Regions from separate parts of the Polaromonas sp. LjRoot131 genome, predicted to be linked through region 2. Evidence: riboswitches for the same ligand, from Rfam matches in the RefSeq annotation. Region 2 holds a riboswitch; the other holds the start of a gene.
What was found. A riboswitch is a leader RNA that binds a small molecule or an ion and turns the genes downstream of it on or off. The one in region 2 is predicted to bind glycine.
Positions count from the first base shown of each region.

Region 1: linked by a shared signal. The riboswitch ahead of ACSQ27_RS12505 (D-amino acid dehydrogenase) and the one ahead of gcvT (glycine cleavage system aminomethyltransferase GcvT) in region 2 are both predicted to bind glycine.

Region 1 covers NZ_CAXUPF020000002.1:422,931-434,548, reverse strand. The annotation lists gene ACSQ27_RS12550 (DUF1801 domain-containing protein) at 1-258, opposite strand, end outside; gene ACSQ27_RS12545 (hypothetical protein) at 282-662, opposite strand; gene ACSQ27_RS12540 (hypothetical protein) at 768-1,064, opposite strand; gene ACSQ27_RS12535 (hypothetical protein) at 1,167-1,586, opposite strand; gene ACSQ27_RS12530 (hypothetical protein) at 1,630-2,130, opposite strand; gene ACSQ27_RS12525 (CaiB/BaiF CoA transferase family protein) at 2,290-3,522, shown strand; gene ACSQ27_RS12520 (alpha/beta fold hydrolase) at 3,579-4,313, shown strand; gene ACSQ27_RS12515 (hypothetical protein) at 4,310-4,807, shown strand; gene ACSQ27_RS12510 (GrpB family protein) at 4,822-5,355, shown strand; glycine riboswitch at 5,550-5,658, shown strand; gene ACSQ27_RS12505 (D-amino acid dehydrogenase) at 5,760-7,079, shown strand; gene ACSQ27_RS12500 (DUF1737 domain-containing protein) at 7,149-7,358, shown strand; gene ACSQ27_RS12495 (DinB family protein) at 7,355-7,882, shown strand; gene ACSQ27_RS12490 (OmpW/AlkL family protein) at 7,921-8,520, opposite strand; gene phnD (phosphate/phosphite/phosphonate ABC transporter substrate-binding protein) at 8,940-9,911, shown strand; gene ACSQ27_RS12480 (DUF6493 family protein) at 10,206-11,618, opposite strand, start outside.
Region 2 covers NZ_CAXUPF020000001.1:387,802-399,419, forward strand. The annotation lists gene ACSQ27_RS01850 (mannitol dehydrogenase family protein) at 1-223, shown strand, start outside; gene ACSQ27_RS01855 (transglutaminase-like domain-containing protein) at 497-1,267, shown strand; gene ACSQ27_RS01860 (sulfite exporter TauE/SafE family protein) at 1,283-2,038, opposite strand; gene gcvP (aminomethyl-transferring glycine dehydrogenase) at 2,075-4,969, opposite strand; gene gcvH (glycine cleavage system protein GcvH) at 5,033-5,398, opposite strand; gene gcvT (glycine cleavage system aminomethyltransferase GcvT) at 5,437-6,597, opposite strand; glycine riboswitch at 6,664-6,765, opposite strand; glycine riboswitch at 6,787-6,900, opposite strand; gene ACSQ27_RS01880 (hypothetical protein) at 7,255-7,812, opposite strand; gene ACSQ27_RS01885 (TRAP transporter large permease) at 7,889-9,166, opposite strand; gene ACSQ27_RS01890 (TRAP transporter small permease) at 9,288-9,782, opposite strand; gene ACSQ27_RS01895 (TRAP transporter substrate-binding protein) at 9,897-10,868, opposite strand; gene denD (D-erythronate dehydrogenase) at 10,935-11,618, opposite strand, start outside.

The DNA of each region.
Region 1 (11,618 bases), on a different contig from region 2:
ACCAGATTTTAGAAGCTGATCCATTTTGCAAAGGCGTTGCCCTCGCCAGAAGCCGAACAGCACACGGCTTTCTTCGGCGCGAATAAGCAGCACAGGGCCATTCGACAGATAGACCAGGTGGCCCCACTTGATGACTTCGTCCAGCGCGGTGCCGGTCAGGACGGCCGCCCGCACCTGCTCAATCGTGGCACGCTGCCAGCCGGAGAGGGCGACGACGTAAGCCTCAGGGCTGGCGGCGGGAACGCCTTTCTTCATCATGGCAACTCTTCTCGATTGAGGGGTTAGGCCTCTGCATCCAAGACGCCTGCTATGGGTGGCCCTACCCGAGGCGCCCTGTCCTTGCCGGTTTCTATTGCATTGAGGACTTGTTGCAGTGTCATTTCCAGATCGTCTTGATTGCACAAGTACTCTCCAATGCTCCCGTAGCTGGAGTACCTGGAGCGGTTGAAACCGTCTTCAATGTCGTTGTACCAAACAACCATGTTTCCGATGACTGCAACAACCCAAAAGCCATTGCCCGCCCTTCCATAGGACGCTTCTGACCACTTCGCAGGTTCAATTCGAATGACCTCCCATAGCCTTGCCTGCGTAATATCCATCCGACGCTCTGCGGCGTTGATTAAATTCCACAGAGACGCCTCCGAGACCGGTTCCCAGTCCATAAATGTGCTTTCCTCGCTGAGGTTTCCCTGCGCAACAGTTTTGAGTCCGGTTGAACGCCGTTAGGCGGGTAGATTTGGTCGACGCGTGAGCATGAACCAAGATCGCTATAGCCGCAACAGTTGTTGAATGAAATCGACGGATGAAAGAATCGTCATAAAAATGAGAAAAGGAGTGACGACCATAAACAGCGCAAGTCGTATGAGGGAAACTGGCCAAAACTCCAAGAATTTTGTGGCTTTCCCTTGCCGAGAGATAAAGAGCTGATGAACCCACACAAAGGTGAGCAGTGCCGTCGTTGCTGCAGCCTGCAGTGTTCCAGTCATCTCCTGAGCGGTGTTTGACAGGAAGAACACAGCGCCCAAGGATGCGAGCGCGGGCGTAAAGCAAATCAGAGAGATCATCCAAAAGTGCCTGGCTATCCAAATAGCCCATCGCTGAAACGTCGGAGGTGTGCGCATCTTCTAAGACTACTGTTTGACTTAAGCGGAACGAAAAATTAGGAGTCACGGCAACGGAGAAAAATATTCGCGAAACTCCCATCTGCCCACGTGCGTGTAGATCCGGCCACTTTCGCAAAACCATTGCTGATGCTGCTCGACTCCCAACGTATAGCTTCGCAAAGTGACCCGGTTCGTTCCGCGCTCCATGACGTCGAACTTCTCGAAGGAGATATCCGCGCGAGTCTGCTCCCCTTCAAGGTACCAACCGCCATAGCCAGGCCCAAAGACCAGGACCAAGCTCCCGAAGAACTTGTTCTCGAAGAGTGCCCTGGCCTTCTCGGTGACCTCGGGATGCTTTCGCAAGTCTTCAAGTGTCAATGCTTCGTCGGACTTCCACCGTCCAACAAAACATTCTGGAATGCCAGCCGAGAAAGCACGGATGGGTATCAAAATCAGAGCGGTGATGACAAAGAAATTCTTCACGACGCCTCTTGTCCCCGCTTCGTCGGCTAAAACCCGTCGGCCGTCAGAATTCACCGCCGGCCATGGCGATGACAAACGCCACGACAAAAACGATTGCAAATAAGGCAATCAGGCCCCCGACCGCCGCCAGCAAAGGCTTGGACCAGCCACGCCGCGGATAAGCCTTTCCGAATTTCCCCAGGACAAATGCCTGCTGCGACTTGCCCATGGCGTAGTACCAGGTGATCAGCAGCGCAAAGGCGCACGCCCGTCCAATGGCGTCCATGCCTTTGGATTCCGGCAATAACAATGGAACGATGATAAGAAGCAGGACAAAGATAAGGCTTCCAATCACCCAGTTCTTCGAGCTTGCGGCTTTTTCCGGCTGCCCGAGGGCCTCCCAGTTGCGCATGTGAAGGTAAGCCCCAAAGATAGGGGTAAAGAGCAGGCTCCAGCTGGCGGCGGCATTGGGGTTCCAGAGTGCAGGCGCATGCTCGCCGGTCACCAGCTCGTCGATATCGGCGACTTGCGCCTGGGGTGGGGCATAAGGGTTTTGTTCAGGCATAAGGATGATTGTGGTGAAGGTTTTGCCTCGGCGCTTTCGCCGGATCACAAACATCTTGCGGGCGTTTGTGAAGCCGAGCCTGGGATATTAGGCTATGGTCCCGGGCATCGCCTCCTTCAATCAGAGGAAGTTACCCAGCGCTGGAGGCAAAATGTCCCCATGAACTCCTTAGACGGCATCCGCATCCTCGACCTCTCCCGCGTGCTCGCGGGTCCCTGGTGCACCCAGACTTTGGCCGACCTGGGCGCCGACGTGATCAAGATTGAACGCCCGGGCACGGGCGATGACACCCGGACCTGGGGCCCGCCGTTTTTGAAAGACGCGCAGGGCACCGACACCGAGGCGGCTTATTACCTGGGCACCAATCGCAACAAGCGCTCGGTGACCTGCGACATTGCGCAGCCCGCCGGCCAGGCGCTGGTGCGGGAGCTGGCGGCGCACTGCGACGTGTTTGTCGAGAACTTTAAGGTCGGCGACATGGCGCGTTATGGGCTGGACTATGCCTCGCTCAAGGCCATCAACCCGCGCCTGGTGTACTGCTCTGTCACGGGCTTCGGGCAGACCGGGCCTTATGCGGACCGCGCGGGTTATGACTACGCGATCCAGGGCATGGGCGGGCTGATGAGTGTGACGGGCGAGCGCGACGACCTGGGCGGCGGGCCGCAAAAAGTGGGTGTGGCGGTGGCGGATTTGATGACGGGCATGTATGCGACGGTGGCGATTTTGGCTGCGCTGCGTCATGCCGAAAAAACCGGCGAGGGCCAGCAGGTGGACATGGCGCTGCTGGACACGCAGGTGGCCATGCTGGCCAACCTGGGCGCCAACTATTTGGTGAGCGGCAAGGCGCCGGGACGTGCCGGCAATGCGCACCAGAACATCGTGCCCTACCAGGTGTTTGAGGTTGCGCCGGCGGCCGATGGCAGCAAAGACCATTTGATTTTGGCGGTGGGCAACGACTCGCAGTATGCGAAGTTCTGCGCGGTGGCCAAAATTCCGGAGTTGGCGACCAACCCGCTGTTTGCCACCAACCGCAACCGCGTGCAGAACCGCGGCCAGCTGGTGCCGATGCTGGAAGCGGTGATGAAAACGCGCGGCAAGGCCGACTGGCTGGCGGCGCTGGAGGCGGCGAAAGTGCCTTGCGGCGCGATCAACAGCCTGGCGGAGGTGTTTGCCGACCCGCAGATTGAGGCACGCGGCATGGTGACCGAGTGGCGGCACCCGGTGAAGGACGACTTGAAGCTGGTCTCCAGCCCGATGCGCTTGAGCGCGACGCCGGTGCGCACCGATTTGCCGCCGCCGCTGCTGGGCCAGCACACGGATGAGGTGCTGCGCGAACTGATGAACTATTCCGACGCGAAGCTGTCGGAGTTAAAGGGCGGCAAAACGATTTGACGCGGCTGGCCCGCACAAAGACCTGATGCAAATACCTGATTCAAAGAGGTGACGCGATGAAACACAATTTTGTTCTGGTGCATGGCGCCTGGCATGGCGGCTGGTGCTGGCGGCGTGTGGCGCAGGTGCTGCAGCTGGACCACCACAAGGCTTTTGCCGTCACACTGACGGGCCTGGGCGAGCGTGCCCACCTGCTCTCGCCGGCCATCAACCTCGATACCCACATCAACGACGTGATCAACCTGATCGAGGCGGAAGAGCTGCACGAGGTGACGCTGGCCGTGCATTCCTACGCGGGCATGATAGGCACGGCCGTGGCCGACCGCATGGGCGAGCGCCTGAAGCACCTGGTGTATGTGGATGCCGTGGTGCCGCAGCCGGGCGAAAGCTGGAGCAGCACGCACGACGCGGCCACGCAACAAAAGCGTATGGCGGGTGCGCAGGCCACGGCCAATTTCAGCTTTGCGCCGCCCGACCCTGAGGTCTACGGCCTGCAGGGCGCCGACCACGACTGGGTGCAGCGCCGGCAGACGCCGCACCCGGGCAACACCTACCAGGCACCGCTGGATTTTGACGTGAAGCGTGTGGCGGCCGTGCCGCGCACTTTTGTGAACTGCACAGCACCGGCGCTGGCGACCATCACCCCCAGCCGGCTGCGCGCGCGCGACCCTGCCTTCTGGGGCGGCGCCTGGCTGCCGAATTCGCGGGTGGTGGACCTGGCCACCGGCCACGACCCCATGGTGACCGAGCCGGCGGCGCTGGCGCATATCCTGCTGGAGTGCGCTGAATGAAGGCGGTGGGCCGACGCGGCTTTACGGCCGCGCTGGCGGGCAGCCTGGCGCTGCCCGCACTGGCATGGCAGGCGCGGATACCGGTCAAAGTCGCCACCCTGCCTGTGCCGGCTTCACTGCCTCAAGCAGCCCGGTTGGCCGAGAAACAAGGCGGGCCGCTGGTGCTGCTGGTCAGCCTGCCCGGTTGCCCTTATTGCGAACTGGTGCGGCGCAACTACCTTCTGCCCGCGCGCAATGAATCCGGCCTCGAGGCCTGGCAGCTCAATATCAACGACAACAGCACGCCGCTGACCGGCTTCGACGGCAAGACCACCACGGCGGCGGCATGGACCAAAACCTGGAAGGTGAGCTTCACGCCGACGGTGCTGTTCCTGGGCCCCGAGGGCCAGAAGCTGGCCGAGCCCCTGGTGGGCGTGGCAGTCCCGGATTTTTACGGCGCCTACCTCGAGGAGCGGCTGGAGATGGCGCGCACGGCGCTTTTCGCGCTGCGTTAGGAGCTGCTGACGCCATGACGGAACAGGAGTCGCTGCAGGCCGCCATTCACGAGGAAGTGGCGCTGCGGGCTTACGACCCGCGCTGGCCCGGCCTGTTCGAGGCCGAGCGTGAACGGCTGCTGGCGCTGTTTCCCGATGATTTCATCGCCGTCGAACACATCGGCAGCACGGCCGTGCCGGGGCTGGCGGCCAAGCCGGTGATCGACATCCTGGCCGGTGTGGCCTCGATGGCGGCGGCCAGGGCGCTGGTGGCGCCGCTGTGCGCGCAGGGCTATACGGCATCGGCCGAATTTAACGCCTCGCTGGTGGACCGCCAATGGTTGATGCGCTGGGCCGGCGGGCATCGCACGCACCACCTGCACCTGGTGGTGCATGGCGGCGAGGTGTGGGTACAGCGCCTGCGTTTTTGTGATGCGCTGCGCGCGGATGCTGCGTTGGCGGCACGTTATGCGGCGCTCAAGGCGGACCTGGCGGCCCGGTACCCGAACGACCGTGAGGCCTATACCGAGGGCAAGGCCGCGTTTGTGCGCGCTGTGTGTGAAGGCTGAACGCCCATACTGCAGCCTACTATTAAGCCGCTGAATCAGCCCGCTGGACCTGTACTGGACGCCGGATTCGCGTTTCGCAAATGAAGCTTCGATGGTAAATTCAAACCGTTCAAGCAGGAGAGCGCTGCCCCCAAGGGGCGGCCACCGAAGGCGCAAACTTCCATAATCGCTCAGGTCCCGTACTGCCCGGAAACACACAGCCGTCTGGAGAGACGCCGCATGCAAGGTGCGGTGCACCGAAGGAGCAAAGCCGATGCGCGAGCAGCGGCTGAATCTCTCAGGTACCAAGGACAGTGGAAGCGGCCGCAAGCCTGCGATGGCTTGGCGGTTGCCATGATTCTTCTTTGATTCAAGCACCCCCAGGCATTGCGCTTGCGCAACGTCAGTTCTGCTTGAAAAAAGGAATCGCCATGAAAGTCATGGTTTTGGGTGCAGGTGTCACGGGGGTCACGACGGCCTGGTATCTGGCGCAGCGCGGGCACGAGGTCACGGTGATCGAGCGGCGCGGCGCGGCCGCGATGGAAACCAGTTTTGCCAACGGCGGGCAGATTTCCGTCAGCCACGCGGAGCCTTGGGCCAACCCGGGCGCACCACTCAAGGTGCTGCAGTGGCTGGCGCACGAAGACGCGCCGCTGCTGTTCCGGCTGCGCGCCGATGTGAACCAGTGGCTGTGGGGCCTGGAGTTTTTACGCAACTGCACGCCGGCGCGCACCGCGCAAAACATCCGGCAGATCGTGAACCTGGGCATGTACAGCCGCGGTGCGTTGCAAAAACTGCGTGCAGAGCTGGGCCTGCAGTACGACGCGCAGACCCGGGGCATCCTGCACTTCTATACCAGCCAGGCCGAGTACGACGCGGCGCAGGAGCCGGCGCGCATCATGCGCGAGCACGGCTGTGAGCTTGACATGAAAACCGCCGAGGAATGCGTGGCGATTGAACCCGCGCTGGCCCAGTGCCGCGCCAGCATCGCCGGTGGCAGCATGACGCCCAGCGACGAGTCGGGCGACGCCCAGGCCTTCACCGCCGCGCTGGCCGCGCGCTGCGAACAGGCGGGCGTGAAGTTTCTCTACAACACCACCATCCTGGACGTGCAGGCCGCCGGCGGCCGGCTGGACGGCGTGCAGGTGGCCAGGGGCAGCGGCGAAGCGGGCGGGCGCGTGGAGACGCTGAAGGCCGACGCCTATGTGATGTGCCTGGGCGCTTTCAGCGCGCCCTGGGCCAAGCGCCTGGGCCAAAGCCTGCGCATCTACCCGGCCAAGGGTTATTCGGTGACGCTGCCGGTGATCAACGAGGCGGCGTCTTACCAGGTGAGCCTGACCGACGACGAGTACAAGCTGGTGTTCTCGCGCTTCGGCAAGCGCCTGCGCATCGCCGGCACGGCGGAGCTCAACGGCTACAACACGGACTTGAACCTGGTGCGCTGCCAGGCCATCGTGCGCCGCGTGCAGCAGCTGTTCCCGGAGATGACGGACGGCGAAGGCGCGCAGTTCTGGACCGGCCTGCGGCCGGCAACGCCGAGCAACGTGCCTTACATCGGCAAAAGTAAAACCTCCAACCTGTTCCTCAACACGGGCCACGGCACGCTGGGCTGGACGCATGCCTGCGGCTCGGGTGCGGCGATTGCCGACATCGTGAGCGGGCGTGTGCCGGAAGTGGATTTTGCGTTCACCGGTATGCCGGCGCCAGGCCGCGCCATGGCCTTGCCGGGCATGGCCAAGGCCTGAGGGCGGCGCTCATGCAGCGTTTGAACGGACACGGTAATATCGCCCTCCGTTCATTCGCCGCTTGCCGCCATGACATCACCCGCCACCACGCCGCCCGACGGCCTTCCCGCCTATCGCCTCCTCACGGGTCCCGATGACGCGAGTTTCTGCCACCGGGTCAGCGAAGCGCTGGCGCTGGGCTATGCACTCTACGGCTCGCCGGCGGCGACCTTCAATGGCGAGCGGGTGATCGTGGCGCAAGCGCTGCTCTGGCCTTCGGTGCGGAGCGACAAGCCATGAGCGCCCCCTTGAATACCGCCACCCTGCAGGCCATGGCAGATTTCCCGAACCAGCTCGAGCAGTTCTACGCGGCCATTCCCGAAAGCCACAGCCACTGGACGCCGCCGTCATGGGACGGCATCCCGAGCGAGACTTTTTCGGCGCTGGGCCAGGTCTGCCACGTCAGGGACATCGAGATCGACGGCTATCACGTGCGGCTTCAACGCACGCTCACCGAGACAAATCCGGTGCTCGTGTCGCTGGATGGCTACGAGCTCGAGAAGGAGCGCAACTACGCAACAGCCGATGCGCGGGAAGCCCTGGCGGCGTTTCGTGCGGCGCGCCTGAAAACCATGGCGATGTTGTCGGCCGTTACGCCGCAGCAGCTGGACCGCAGGGCGGAATTCGAAGGCTACGGCGCCCTGAGCTTGCGCAGCCTGGTGCATTACCTGTGCAGCCACGACCAGCAGCACCTGGCCGGCCTGCAGTGGCTGCTCGGCAAGATTGACGCGTCCCGCGCGGCAGCCGCTGGGCCCAATTTGTAACGGCGCTTGTCAGGAAAGGCGCCCGACCCCTCGCCTGCTCAGAAGCGCCAGCCAAGCCCCACGCCAAACAGGGTCGGGTCGGCCTTGAACGTGCCGATGTTGACGCCGCCCGCGGACACGTCGGTGCGGATGTAGACCTTCTTGAGGTCGAAGTTCAGGGACAGCTGCTTGCTCAGGGGAATGTCCACGCCGACCTGCAGCGCCGGGCCCCAGCTGCTGCGTTTGATGTCAACGCCGGCCGGCAGGCTGACCGCGCTGAAGCGGGTGTAGTTGATGCCCGCGCCGACATAGGGCTTGAAGGCGCCCGAACCCACCGGGTCGAAGTGGTATTGCGCCGTCAGCGTGGGCGGCAGGTGCTTGAAGCTGCCGATGGCGGTGCCGCGGGACGACAGCGTGTGCTTTTGCGGAACCGTCAGCACCAGTTCGACCGCGACCTTCGGGGTGAAGAAGTAGCTGATGTCGAGCTCGGGCATCCACTTGTTGTTGATGGCCAGCCCGAGGCCGGTGCTGTCGCCGTTGACGCTGTCCAGGCGGACGGCACGGGCACGGACCAGCCAGGGGCTTTCAACGGTTTGGGCAAAAGCGGCGCCCGACAAAAGGCCGCTGAGGGCAGCGGCAACGATGATTTGTTTTTTCATGGATAGGCAGCAGAAGAAGCGGGAACATTCCCGCCATTGATTGGAGCCGAGGGGCCTTTTGGGCGGCTTGATCTGGCGCAAATGCGGTTCACCCGCACATGCCATCAGCGCAAGCCTTGCGATAGGTCAAGCAGCCTGATTTGCAATGACGGCCCGGCAAGATTGACGCGTCCCGCGCCGCGAGCGCCGGGCGGAATTTGTAACACCGGCCATATCAGGAAAGTGGCTTTGCGCGCTACCTTGGTGCGCCATTTTTCGGCAAAAAAACCACGAATCGCCCGGGGTATTCCCGCTTTATGTCCCTTTAGAGCCAGCTGACCTGTAAGTAAAAGTTAACTTGGGCGCACACTGCTTGAACGGCTTCGCGGCCGTGCTTTCCGCAGTTGCGGTTCAAGCAATAACTTTTTGGGATGTACGACATGACGGTTTATTGGCGTAATGCGGCGGTGCTGGCAGGCACGGCCCTGGCTCTGGGTTCCACCGTGGCGCAAACCGAGAACCCGCGTCCGCCTTCCAAGGCCAAAGCCTCTGCCGCTGCGGCGGCGGCGGCGGTCGAAAAATATTCAGGCCCGCGCGAAAAAATGGTGGTGGCCATGCCCAAGACCTACGGCAAGACCGAGACCATGGCCTTGTGGGGCGACTACTTCAGCCACCTGTCGCGCTGCGCCAATGTGGAACTGCAGAACGCCCAAGGCGACTCGCTGGAGCGCACCAGCAACGTGGACATCCTGGGCGAAAAAGAACTGGTCGAAGCCCTTTCGACCGGCAAAGCCCAGATCGGGCAAGTGAACCCCGGCCTGGCCGCGCAGATGGTGACCGCCGGGCAGGCCGCTCCATTCGGCGTGCCGGGCAACAAGGCCACCGGCCAGCGCAACTCCTACAAGCTGATCCTGATCACGCGTATCGACAGCCCCTACAAGGAGCCCAAGGACCTGATCGGCAAAAAGATCGCGCACACCACGCCGACCTCCAATTCGGGCAACCTGGCGCCCCGCGTGCTGTTCCCTGCCCTGGGCCTGACACCGGACAAGGACTACGAGGTGGTTTTTTCGAACGGGCATGAGCGCTCGGTGACGGGCGTGATGCACGGCTTCTTCCCCGCCGCGGCCGTGGCCAGCGACCTGTACCAGCGCATGGTCGTCAAGGGCGACGTCAAGGGCTCGAGCATACGCACGATCTGGGAAAGCCCGCCCTTCATGACGGAAACCTGGACCATGAACAAAGAGGTGTCGCCCGAGCTGCAGGCCAGGGTCAAGAAGTGCTCGTTCAACTACAGCTTCTCGCCCACACTGAAGAAGCAGCTGCCCGGCAACGACACCTTCCTGCCGATCAATTTCGACCGCGACTTCGCAACGGTGATGCAGGTCTACCGCGCCACGCAAAAGAAGTAGAGCCCCCACGCTGCCCCACTGCGTGTGGGTCGCTGCCCCCGAGGGGGCCGCCCGCCTGCGGTCTGGCAAAGCCAGTCCCGCGGCTCATGCTGGGTTGAAGATTCAGGGCGTATGCAGTGGGAATATTTCACCAGCGGGGGCCGAGGGTCCGGCTTCGCCGGCCCCAGGCGCCGCCCCCTGAGGGGGGAACGGGCTACACGTAGTGAGTCCCGGACAGGGGTGGATCTAGTTCACCGTCCCCTTGAGGGGAGAACAAGCTACACGCAGTGAGCTTGGACAGGGGGATCTATCTGTTTAGCTCAGGATTTCTTTTACGGCGAGTTTGCTTTTGCCGCTCAGGCGCATGGCCTGCAGTGCCGTACGCGTGGTGGCCGGCAAAGCCAGGCCTTGCGCCAGCTTAAGTTCCAGTAGCAGCTCCAGCAGGGGCGACAGGTCTTTGCGCGGTGCGCCTGGCTGCACCTCTGCCATGGCGCACAGCAGCGCGAACACGGCGGCGGGCATGGCGGCATGGGCCTGCGCGGCGGCTGTCAGGCTCTTTGCCAGGCGTGGGCCTTTGACCAGCGGCGTAGCCCACAGGCGCGCCAGTGTCTGACCCATGGCCGTCACGTCCAGACGCCCGTCTTGCACGCTGCGCGCCAACGCGTCTACCGCCAGCGCCGTCTGTCCCGGCTCTTTGCCGGCCAGGCCCACAGCCAGCAGCAGGCAAGCCATAGGCGTCATGGGCGTGGTGGGCTCCAGCAGTACGTCCAGGTAGGCACGGTTTTGCCACTCCGCTTCCCACCAATCCACATTGTTGCCCAAGGCACGTGCGCCTTCCGCAAAGAATGGTTCCAGGTTGGCGGGCTGCAGGCTGGCGGCAAAGCGAATGGTCGATGCGTCGAGTTCGGTTTGCCACTGCTCGTGCGTCAGGTGTTTGGCACACAGGGCAATACCGTAGTGGTGCGGCTCTGCCGGCCGCAGCTCGGGCATACAGGTGACATACAGGGTGCGGAATTCGTAGCCGGCTTCGCTGGGCTCACTGCTGCTGACATGCCAGTCCAGTTGCGCGGCGGCGGGGCCGTTGGGCCCCACGCTGCCGAACGCTGCGAGCGTGAGCGCATCGTCCGTGCCGGGCGAACGTGTGCGGGCGGCGGCCACAAACAACGTCTGCTCAGCGGCATCATGCGGCACGGTCACTGTGTCCCCCAGCGCATAGCGCAGCGCTTGCACCACAGGCTGATCCTTCAGCGAACGCGCCTGTTGCAACGCGTCGCGGGCGGCGTCCGAGTCCATGCTGGCGGGCACCAGGCGCATCAGTGCAAACACCGGCTCGGACAGAGGTAAGGCCGTGCCCGCCTGCTGGCAGGCCGCGAGGCGTGCCACCAGCTGCCTGGGGTCTATGAAGCCCCCACGGTGTGTGGGTGCGGAAAGAGGTGTCAGCCCCAGGCCGGCCGCCGCTTGCGCCATCAGGCTGAGCGTGCGCTGGGCAATGAAGCGATGTGTGCCGGCCTTGAGGCCGGCCTCGGCCGCCCCCGCCGAGGCCATTGGCTCTGTGGCAGTGGCTTCGCCGCCCAATGCGCAGGCCATGAGTTGGGCCAGCGCAAAGCCCAGTGGCTTGTTATCCCATTCCAGACGCCTGGCGCGCTTCTTCAAGGCCAGGAACGCAGCCTGGTCTGCTGCGGGTATCGGGGCCAGGCGCACCAACGCTTCAGCCACACGCTCCCACTC
Region 2 (11,618 bases):
GGTGCTGCCGGTATTTGACGCCGAGGGCACAGGCCCCGAAGCCCGCGCCTACCTGGTGGAATTGCGCGACCGGCTGCTCAACCCGTTTCTGGAACACCGCCTGGCCGACATCGCCAAGGACCACGCGCAGAAAAAGCTGCGCCGCCTGGCACCCGTGGTGGAGCGCGCCGCGGCGCTGCAACTGCCCATCGCACAGACCCAGTTGCGTAATGCCTTGGCCTGAGATGTTCTTGCTTCCTCTTCTTCTTCCTCGGGGCGAGGGTTGGGGCTGAGCGCTGCGGCTCTGGATGCGCGCGCCCGCGCGCATCCGGACAGCGCGAAGAAGCCCAGGCTCTGACTGGGTTGCGGTCTGCAAGACAGGGCCAGCGGCTTTTGATACATGCTGCGGCGCAACATTCAACGCTCCCTCTCAGCGCCCGAATGTGGAACTGAAATTCGCCACAATCGCACCTCCCGGGGTTACGATGCGTGAACCATTCACTCCGTTGGTGGTTCCATGGTGGCACTAGCCGCACAACTCGATTCGCCCCGCCGGTTGCATAAGAAGGCCAGCGACCGGCCGCAGGATTGGCTAGGCTCAACGCCGCTGCTGGACCTGGACGACTCCAAGCTGCGCCTGAAGGCTCGCGCGCTTGTCCAGTTGTGCCGCACCGACCGGGACAAGGCACTGGCCATCTATCGTTTCGTCAAGCGCCTGCCCTATACCAAGCGAGTCAAGCTGCAATACCCGACGGCACGCGACGTACTCGAGGCGCGCGGGGGCGACGGCGACGACAAGGCGACCTTGCTGATCGCGCTGATGCGCTCTGCCGGCATCCCGGCGCGGTTGCGCTACATGGAGATGCGCGGCGAGATGCTGCGCGGCCTGATCCCGAGAGCCACGCCGGCGGCGCGCCCGCTGGCGGAAATCTGGCTGGGCCGTTGGGTGCGTACCGACACCTACATTTTTGATGCCGAATACGTGGCCGCCGCCCGTGAACGCCTGCAAGCGAACGGCTGGGAATGCGGCTGGGGCATCCACATCAATGCCCAGCTTTTGTGGGACGGGAAGAACGACGCCTTCCTCGGCGGTGTGCCTACCGACAAGGACCCCATGCTCACGCGCCTTTTATGCGTGGTGAGCGATCCGCTGGAACTGGTGTCCGAGTCCCTGCGGGCCAGCGGGCTGCGATACCGTCGATCGGTACGGGCCTTGCAATGGAATATGCTGGCGCCCACCATGATGCGGGCCATTCGCGAGCTACGGGCCGGCTCCCGTTTTTATTGAAACGCGCTGCGTGGCCTAGCCTATTCGCCGCAACAACTCCGGCACGGATGACACCAGCATCGCCAGACCCGAACAGGTCAGCAGGCTCAGCACCAGCCTGCGAAAAGCCAGGTCGCTGATGCCCATGTAAACCCGTCCACCGAACCAGGCGGGAATCAGCGCAGCAGGCGCCACGATGGCCAGCATGGGAAGCGTCTCGCGGGTGACCAGGCCGGCGGCGGCGTAGCTGGCCATGGTGACTGTCAGCACCGCCAGGTTGAAGTTCTGGATGACGGCACGCTGGGCACTCTTCTCGTAGCCCCGCAGCGTGCACCACAGCGTCGGAATGACACCGCTGAAGCCACCCAAGGCCCCCATAAAACCACCGGCCGCGCCTATCGTGCCGTCGGCGACGCGGCCGCCATGGTGGATGCGCGGAAGCTTGCCCGAAAAAAGCATGGCCGGGCACCATGCCGCCAGCAGCACGCCGAGAAACAGCTTGAACAGCTGAACGTCAAGTTGCGGCAACAACAAAAGACCCAGCGGAAGCCCGAGCAGGCCGCCGGCCAGGAAGGGCAGCAGTCGCTTCCAGTCGGTCACGCGGCTGACCGTGAAAGCCGCCATGACCTGGCCCACAAGCCCGCCGAACACCGCCATGACGGCCGCCAGCTTCGGGTCTATGGCCCAGGCCCAGAAAGACATGGCCACCAGGCTGAAGCCAAAACCCGACAGGCCCTGGACAAAGCCCGCCGCCGCCGCGCCCACAATGATCAGGACGAGCGTGGCGTCCATGCGGCGGGCAAAGTGGCGTGGAGCAAGAGAAGCGTTTTAAGCGTAGTCGCTCACCGGCACGCAGCTGCAGAACAGGTTGCGGTCGCCGTAAACGTTGTCGACCCGGCCCACGGGCGGCCAGTACTTCACCAGCTTGAGCGAAGCCAGCGGGAAGGCACCGGTCTCGCGCGAGTAAGGCCTGTCCCAGTCGGCGCCCAGCAGGCTGGCCGCGGTGTGCGGTGCGTGCTTGAGCGGGTTGTTGTCCTGCGGCCACTGGCCGGCTTCGATCTTGCGGATCTCGTCGCGGATGGCGATCATCGCGTCGATGAAGCGGTCCAGTTCTGCCAGGGTTTCGCTTTCGGTCGGTTCGACCATCAGCGTGCCGGGCACGGGGAAGCTCAGCGTGGGCGCGTGAAAGCCGTAGTCCATCAGGCGCTTGGCCACGTCCTCGGCGCTGACGCCGCTGGTTTCTTTCAGTGGGCGCAAATCGAGAATGCACTCGTGGGCCACATGGCCGTTTTCGCTGGCGTACAGCGTGGGGTAGTGGTCTTTGAGGCGCGAGCTGATGTAGTTGGCGCTCAGGATGGCGACCTCGGTGGCTTGCGTCAGGCCCTCGGGGCCCATCATGCGGCAGTACATCCAGCTGATGGGCAGCACCGCGGCATTGCCCAGCGGAGCGGCCGAGACGGCCCCCACACCGTTGACGGGGATGCCGGCCGTCGCATGGCCGGGCAGGTAAGGCACCAGGTCGGCCACCACGCAGACCGGGCCCACACCCGGGCCGCCGCCGCCGTGCGGAATGCAGAAGGTCTTGTGCAGGTTCAGGTGGCTCACATCGCCGCCGAACTCGCCCGGTGCGGCCACGCCGACCAGCGCGTTCATGTTGGCGCCATCCACGTAGACGCGGCCGCCGTGGCTGTGCACCATGGCGCAGAGTTCTTTCACCTGCGTTTCAAACACGCCGTGCGTGCTGGGGTAGGTGATCATCACGCAGGCCAGGTTGTCGCTGTGCTTTTCGCACTTGGCCTTGAGGTCGACCATGTCGACGTTACCCTGCGCGTCGCAGGCGGTCACGACCACGGTCATTCCGACCATCTGCGCGCTGGCCGGGTTGGTGCCGTGGGCCGAGGAGGGAATCAGGCAGATGTTGCGATGGCCCTGGCCCTTGGCTTCATGGAAGGCCTTGATGACCAGCAGGCCCGCGTATTCGCCCTGCGAGCCGGCGTTGGGCTGCAGGCTGATGCCGGCATAACCCGTGGCCTGGCACAGCCAGTCGCGCAACTGCTTGTCGAGTTCGGCATAGCCCTGCAACTGTTCGGCGGGTGCGAAGGGATGGATGTTGGCGAACTCGGGCCAGGTGATGGGAATCATCTCGCTGGTCGCGTTGAGCTTCATGGTGCAGCTGCCCAGCGGGATCATGCTGCGGTCCAGCGCCAGGTCCTTGTCGCTCAGCATGCGGATGTAGCGCAGCATGCCGGTTTCGGAGTGGTGGGTGTTGAACACCGGGTGTGTGAGGAAAGGCGTGGTGCGGCGCAGGTCGGCGGGAATCAGCGACTCCACGCCTTTTTCGAAGGCGCTGACCACGGGAATCGTCTGGCCGGGTTTGGCGAAGAAGGACCAGAGCAGCTCGATGTCCTTGCGGCTGGTGGTTTCGTCCAGCGACACGCCCAGGTGGTTGTTCAGGCGAAAGCGCAGGTTGGCACCGGCCTTGCGCGCGCGCTCGGCGATTGCATTGGTCGCCTCGCCGGTCTTCACCGTCACGGAATCAAAAGCGCCGGTGTTGGTGATTTCATAGCCGAGTTCCTGCAGGCCGCGCACGAAGACGGCGGTGTAGGCGGCCACACGTTCGGCGATGCGCTTGAGGCCTTGCGGGCCGTGGTAGACCGCGTACATGCTGGCAATGACGGCCGGCAGCACCTGCGCGGTGCAGATGTTGGAGGTGGCTTTTTCGCGGCGTATGTGCTGCTCGCGTGTCTGCAGCGCGAGGCGGTAGGTCGGGTTGCCGTGGCTGTCGACGCTGACGCCGACCAGGCGGCCCGGCAGCGAGCGCTTGAACTCGTCGCGGCAGGCCAGGTAAGCCGCGTGCGGCCCGCCGTTGCCCATGGGCATGCCGAAACGCTGGGTGTTGCCCAGCACGATGTCGGCGTCCCATTCGCCCGGCGGCGTCAGCAAGGTGAGCGCCAGCAGGTCGGCCGCGACGCACAAGGCCGCGCCGTCGACATGGGCCTGGCCCGCGAGCGGACGCAGGTCGTGGATGCTGCCGGTGGTGGCCGGGTACTGGGCCAGCACGCCGAAGTAGTCGCCCTCGGCCATGAGCAGGGGCAGGGTGGCCGAGGCCGTGCTGACCTTGACTTCAATGCCCAGCGGTTTGGCGCGGGTCTGGATCACTTCGATGGTTTGCGGATGGCAGTCACCGGCCACGATGAAGACATTGCTCTTGCTTTTGACGCTGCGCTTGGCCAGGGTCATGGCTTCGGCGGCGGCGGTGGCCTCGTCGAGCATGGAGGCGTTGGCGATCGGCATGCCGGTCAGGTCGCAGACCATGGTCTGGAAGTTGATCAGCGCCTCCATGCGGCCCTGTGAAATCTCGGCCTGGTAGGGCGTGTAGGCCGTGTACCAGGCGGGGTTCTCGAGGATGTTGCGCAGGATCACGCCCGGCGTGCAGGTACCGTAATAGCCCTGGCCGATGAAGTTCTTGAACACCTGGTTCTTGGCCGCGATGGCCTTGAGCTGCTTGAGCGCGGCGGCTTCCGTGACCGGGGCCGGGATGGCCATGGGCGTGCTGCGCGCGATGGAGCGCGGAACGATCCCCTCGACCAGCTCGCGGCGCGAGGCCGAGCCCACGATGCTGAGCATGTGGACTTCGTCGGTCTCGTCAATGCCGATGTGGCGCGCGATGAATTCGGAGGGGTTTTCAAGGTCGCCCAGGGGCTTGGCGGTTTGCATCAACATGTCGGGTCCCGTGTCAGGCTTGGCAGCCAGGAGTCAGAAAACAGAGAAAAGGATAGTAAAAAATCAGGCCGAGAAAGCCGTGTAGCGGGTCTCGTCCATCAGCGCGTCAAGCTGCGATGGGTCGGACAGCTTGATCTTGAAGAACCAGCCGGCGCCCATGGGGTCGCTGTTGGCCAGCGACGGGTCGTCCTTCAGGGCTTCATTGATGGCCGTCACTTCGCCGCTCACGGGCATGTAGACGTCGGCGGCGGCTTTCACCGACTCGACGACGCCGGCGGTTTCCTTCTGCGCGAAGGTCGTGCCCACGGCGGGGAGGTCCACAAACACCACGTCGCCCAGCGCATCCTGTGCATGCACGGTGATGCCGACGGTGGCGATGTCGCCTTCAATCTTGAGCCATTCGTGGTCTTCGGTGTATTTGACGGTCATGAGAATCTCCAGGGGTTAAGGGGTGGGGACGGCAGGGGTCAGCCGCGGAAGTAGCGGTTGGGGACAAAAGGCATGGCCGCGACTTCCATGGGCACGGGTTTGCCGCGCACGATGGCGTTCACGCGGGTGCCCAGGGCGGCGAATTCGGGTTTCACATAGCCCATGGCGACCGGCTGGTTGATCGTGGGGCCCAGCAGGCCGCTGGTGACTTCACCGATTGAAGCGCCGTCGGTGCTTTGCAGTTCGGTGTGGTCACGCACGGGCACGCGCTCCAGCGCCACCAGGCCCACGCGCTTGCGGGCCAGCGTGGCGGGGTCGGCCAGTTGCGCCAGGATTTTGTCCGCGCCCGGGAAGCCGCCGGCGCGCGCGCCGCCCGTGCGCCGCACTTTTTGCATGGCCCAGTTGAGGCTGGCTTCGACCGGGGTGGTCGTTGTGTCGATGTCGTTGCCGTAGAGGCACAGGCCCGCTTCCAGGCGCAGCGAGTTGCGCGCGCCCAGGCCTATGGGCTTGACCTCGGGCTGGGCCAGCAGCGCGCGCGCCAGCGTCTCGGCTTGCGAGGCGTGCACCGAAATTTCAAAGCCGTCTTCGCCGGTGTAGCCGCTGCGCGTGAGGAAGCAGTCGCAGCCCGCGACGCTGAAGCGCCCGCCGGTCATGAACACCAGCTTTTCAACACCTGGGGCCAGGCGCTGCAACGCGTTGACGGCCTGTGGGCCCTGCAGTGCCAGCAGCGCCATCTCGGGCATGGGGATGACCTGGCAGCGCGAGCCGATTTTGGCCTGGATGTGCGCGATGTCGCCTACCTTGCAGGCACCGTTGACAATGACGAAGATGTCGCCGCCATTCGCGTAGTCGCGGTTGAAGAACATCAGGTCGTCGATGATGCCGCCTTCGTCGTTGAGCAGCAGGCCGTAGCGCTGCTTGCCGGCGGGCAGGTCGATCACGTCGACCGGGATCAGTGATTCGAGCGCCGCCGCGGCGTCGGCACCCACCAGGCGCAGCTGGCCCATGTGCGACACGTCAAAGAGGCCGGCGGCCTGGCGCGTATGAAGGTGTTCGGCCATCAGCCCTGCGGGGTATTGCACCGGCATGGAATAGCCCGCGAAGGGCACCATGCGCGCGCCAAGCTCCACATGCAGGTCGTGCAGCGGCGTTTTCAGCAGGGTTTCAGGTACGGCGGAAGAGGTGGACGAATCGGACAAGACATTCTCCGGGGGGGGCAAACAGGTTCATGGCCCTGAGAACCTGAACAGGTTCTCATCCCATGGGCTGCCCCTGCTGTCCACTTTACCTGAGAGATTCACCCGGCGATGCGGATTTGCTCCTTCGGTGGGTCGTCTTGAAAACGGCCTCTCTCCAGTAGGGAACGCCTTGCCGCGTGGTGCGCCGCAGGGCGGTTGCCAGTCCTTTTGCCTGAGCGTTCAGTGCACCAAAAAGGGTTGCCCCGGGGTGTACGTGCGCCTTCGGCGGTTTTCGCTGGGAAAACTCTCTCCTGACCCCGCCGAGTGTAACTTAGGCCGCCCCCAAGACCCTCCCGGCGATGCTGGCCAAGTCTTGCGTCCTGTTCTTCTGGGAGAGGCGGGGTGAGGGCCGCAGCCTTCAACACGCGCAGCGAAATATCAGGCGCCGACAGCCCCCATCCCTGCCTTCCCCCAGCGGGGGAAGGAGCAAAACCAAAAGACACGACTGCAGCGCACCGTTTCTTTCTTACTCCCTCTCCCTCTGGGAGAGGGCAGGGGTGAGGGCCGCGGCTCATGCATGAAAACTTGGGGTATTTGCGCCGCCGGCCCTCACCCCAACCCTCTCCCCAGGGGGAGAGGGGGTAAAACCTCAGGGGTTTGGTCGCGGCTCTCAGGTCGCTACGCCACGATGTCTATGTGCTGCGGCAGCAGCATGGCGATGCGCTCGCTGATGGAGTCGGCACGCTCGTGGCCCGCGATTTTTTCGATTTCTTCGATCATTTCGCGCGAGGCGGCCAGCATGCTGTCGCGGTCCTTGGCGTTGCGCAGCGCTTCGCGAAAGCGCTCGGCCATCACCGGGTCGCGCCGGGCGAACATGCGCTCGCAGATGTCGAACAGGAACATGCGGGTGGTGGCGAGCGAGCGCTTGCCCTCAAACTGGTCGGCCGACACCTGGATGGCCTGCGTGGTTTCGGGGCTCGGGAAGTTCTGCAGCTGGGCGGGTGTGGGTTTGGGAGCGGGCGCCGGTGCGGACGTTTTGCCCGGGTGCGCTTCCAGAAAGCCATCGCGCAGCAGGCGCAGGGCGATAGCCTCGCCGTCGCCGTCAAACAACGGGCGGAAGTCCTGGGCGGACTTGCTGCCGTCGGCCATCAACAGCAGGGTGCGCTCGCGCTGGCCTAGCGTTCTCACGCCGGGCTTGAGCTCGGCGCGGGCACGGTCGGTTTTGTGGAGCTGCATGGGATTTCATCCTGAAATGAAAACCCGAGCATGCCGGCCCGGCGTGACAGCTTCGTGAATCCCCTTCGGGACCGGGCTATTTGGCGTAAACCAGGTCGCGCAGGCCCAGCGAGAGTTGCGGGACGTAAGTGATCACCATCAGGCAAGCCAATATGACCGCTACAAAGGGCAGCAGGTGCGTCACGATGCGGTCCAGCGAAATTCTGGCGACGGTGCAGGCCGCGAACAGGTTTACGCCGAAAGGCGGCGTGATCATGCCGAGTGCGAGGTTGACCACCATCACCAGCCCGAAGTGCACCGGGTCTATGCCGAAATGCACCGCCACCGGCGCCAGGATGGGCGCCAGCACGATGATGGCGGCGCTGGTCTCGATGAACATGCCGATGATGAACAGCGCGGCGTTGACGCCCAACAGGAAGAGGGCGGGCGACTTCAGCACCTCCTGCAGCCAGTGGCCTATGGCGTCCGGCACGCCGGCGCGGGTGATCAGGAAGGCGAACAGCCCGGCGTTGGCGATGATGAACATGATCACGGCGCTGGAAATCACCGACTTGCGCAGGATGACGTAGAGGTCCGCCAGCTTGATCTCGCGGTAGATCACGATGCCGACGACCAGCGCGTAAAACACCGCCACCGCCGAGGCCTCGGTCGGCGTGAAGATGCCGCCGTAAATGCCGCCCAGAATGATGACCGGCATCAGCAGCGCCCAGCCGGCCTGCCAGGTGGCCTTGCCGAAGCTCAAGCGGCCGTCGCCGTCCTGTTTGCCCCAGCCCTTCCAGCGGCAGTACAGGTGCACAAACAGCATCAGTGCAAAGCCGATCAGCAGGCCCGGGCCGAAGCCGGCGATGAACAGTTCACCGATGGAGACCTCGGCGCTCACGCCGTAGAGGATCATGGGGATGGACGGCGGGATGATCACGCCCAGCTCCGCGCTGGTGGCCTGCAGGGCCGCGGCATAGGCCGTGGGGTAGCCGTGCTTGATGAGCGCCGGGATCAGGATGGCGCCTATGGCGAAGGTGGTGGCCACGGACGAGCCGGAGACGGCCGCGAAAATCATGCAGGTCAGCACGCAGGTCATGGGCAGGCCGCCCTGGACGCCTCCCACGATGCTTTTGGCGAACTCCACCAGTCGGCGCGAGATGCCGCCGGTTTCCATCAGGTTGCCGGCCAGGATGAAGAAGGGAATCGCGGCCAGCGGAAATTTGTTGATCGAGGAGAACATCTCCTTGACGGAGATCAGCATGTTGGCGTTGGATGCCTGGATGCCGAAGATGGATGCCAGGCCTATGGACACGGCCACCGAGACGGTGAGCGCAAAGCACAGCACCATCGTTGAAATCATCACCGCGGTCATACCGGGCCCCCACGGTCACTCACTTCGTGTGTTCCCTGCCCCCCGAGGGGGCCGTTGCGCCTGCGGCCCGGCAAAGCCGGTTCCGCGGCCCATGCTTGAAGGTGAAATCCAGCTTCTGTTTTCATTGTGCGGTTTCCAGTTCGTTGCGCTGCGGATCCAGCAGGTTGCCGATGATGCCGATCACGCAGAACATGCCGCCCACGGGCATGGCCACATAGCCCCAGAACATCGAGACCGACTCCAGCCCCGCCATCGACTGCACCTGGCCGCGCAGCGAATAGTCCCAGCCCCACCAGACAATCACGGCGACCAGCGCCAGGGCGGCCAGGCAGACAAACCAGTCCAGCACGCGCCGGATGCGCGGCGGGCTCCAGCGGTAAAGCACGTCCACGCTGACCATGGCGCCCTGCCGGAAGGCCATGGGGATGCCCATGAAGACCATCCAGATCAGGCTCAGGCGGATCAGGATTTCGCTCCATTCGGCGGGCTGTTCCAGGACGAAGCGGGTCACGATCTGGAACATGCCGAGCGCCGAGGCGATGACCAGCATCAGGCAGGCCACCAGCATCGAGAAGCCGGTGGTCCACCGTTCAAATGTGAGGAAGGCTTGTTTCATGGGGGGCCATGGATAAGAGGGATATGGAAAACGCCCGCGAGTGCTATGCCTGCGGGCGCCTTCGGTGGCAAATGGGCGCAGCCGGGCCAGGTCGAAACCGGCCGGCCGTGTACCTTATTTGTAGTTGCGGATCGCGTCGATGTTCGCCTTGCCGAACTGCTTCTCGAACTCGGCATTGACGGGTGCCAGCATGGCGACGAATTTGGCCTTGTCGACGTTCTCGATCACGGTCATGCCCTTGGCGCGCAACTCGGCCACGCCGTTGGCATCGTCCTGGTCGACGCGCGCGCGGTTGGCCTTGGTGGCCTCCTTGGCCGCATCGACGAAGGCCGTCTTGTCGGCGGCGCTGAGCTTGTCGAAGGCTGCCTTGTTCATCACGAAGATGCAGGGCGAATAAACGTGGCCGGTCAGCGACAGGTGCTTCTGCACCTGGTCGAACTTGGCGGACATGATCACGGACAGCGGATTTTCCTGGCCGTCGACCGTGCCTTGCTGCAGCGCGGTGAATACCTCAGGAAAGGCCATGGGCGTGGTGATGATGCCCAGGCCTTTGTAGGCCGCGATATGCACCGGGTTTTCCATGGTGCGCATCTTCAGGCCCTTGAGGTCTTCCGGCAGCTTCACGTCGCGCTTGCTGTTGGTCATGTGGCGAAAGCCGTTTTCGGCCCAGGCCAGCGCCTTGAAGCCCTTGGCGTCGAACTTGGTCAGCAGGTTCTGGCCGATGGGGCCGTCGAGCACCGCGCGTGCATGCGCCTTGTCGCGGAACAGGAAGGGCACGTCGAGGATCTTGGTCTCGGGCACGAAGTTGGGTATGGGGCCGGTGGACGAGAAAGCCAGTTCCTGGGTGCCCAGCTGCACGGCTTCAATCGATTCGCGCTCGCCGCCCAGTGCGCCGTTGTAGAAGGTCTGGACCTTGTAGCGGCCTGCGGTGCGCTTTTCGACCTCCTTGGCAAAGGTGTCGATGGCCACGCCCTGGTGCGAATTCTGCGCCGTGGAAATGCTGATCCGCATGGTTGTCTGTGCGTTTGCCGCCGCGATGAAACCCAGGCCCAAAGCCATGCCGAGCAGCAGTTTTGAAATTTTCATGATGTCTCCAAAATAATCGTTGTTCAGAAAATCCGCGACTACGGCATGCAGCCGTATGCACACCTATTATTGCGCCGACGCCTTGGACACGGTGCGCGGGTTTTCGCTTAAGTAAGCCGCAATAATGCTGTCGAAGTCGGGGTCAGGCAAGAGGCCCAAGCCCCGGGCGCGGGCGGCGTCTATGACCGCCGGCCAGTTGGCCACGATATTGGCGATGGCAGGGTCCGGCGTCCAGTCGATGAGGCCGGCGGCCTCTTTACCGGCCACGCGCTCCAGCGCCGCGGCCATCTCGCCGACCGTGGTCTTCAGCGCCGGCAGGTTGATCGCCGTACGCGCACCCCACTCGGCATCATTGGCCTCCGCCGCGCGCACCAGCCCTTCAATCGTTCGTGCCGGAGAGGCCAAAGCCACGGCCGTTTCGCGCGGCACCGGGCATGCGGCGCGCTGGCCCGCCAGCGGCTCGCGGATCATGCCGCTCAAGAAGCTGGAGGCCGCGCCGTTCGGTTTGCCGGGCCGCACGCTGACGGTCATCAGCCGCACGTTGCGCCCGCGTATAAAACCCTTGCGCGCGTAATCCGCCACCAACTGCTCGCCAATGAATTTCTGGATGCCATAGCTGTTCTGCGGCGTCGGCAGCGTCCTGTCGTCGATCACCGGCGGCAGGGGCTGCGCAGGCGAATTGCCGAACACCGCGAGCGAACTCGCGAACACCACGGTGGGAGAGCTGCCCAGCTTGCGGCAGGCCTGCAG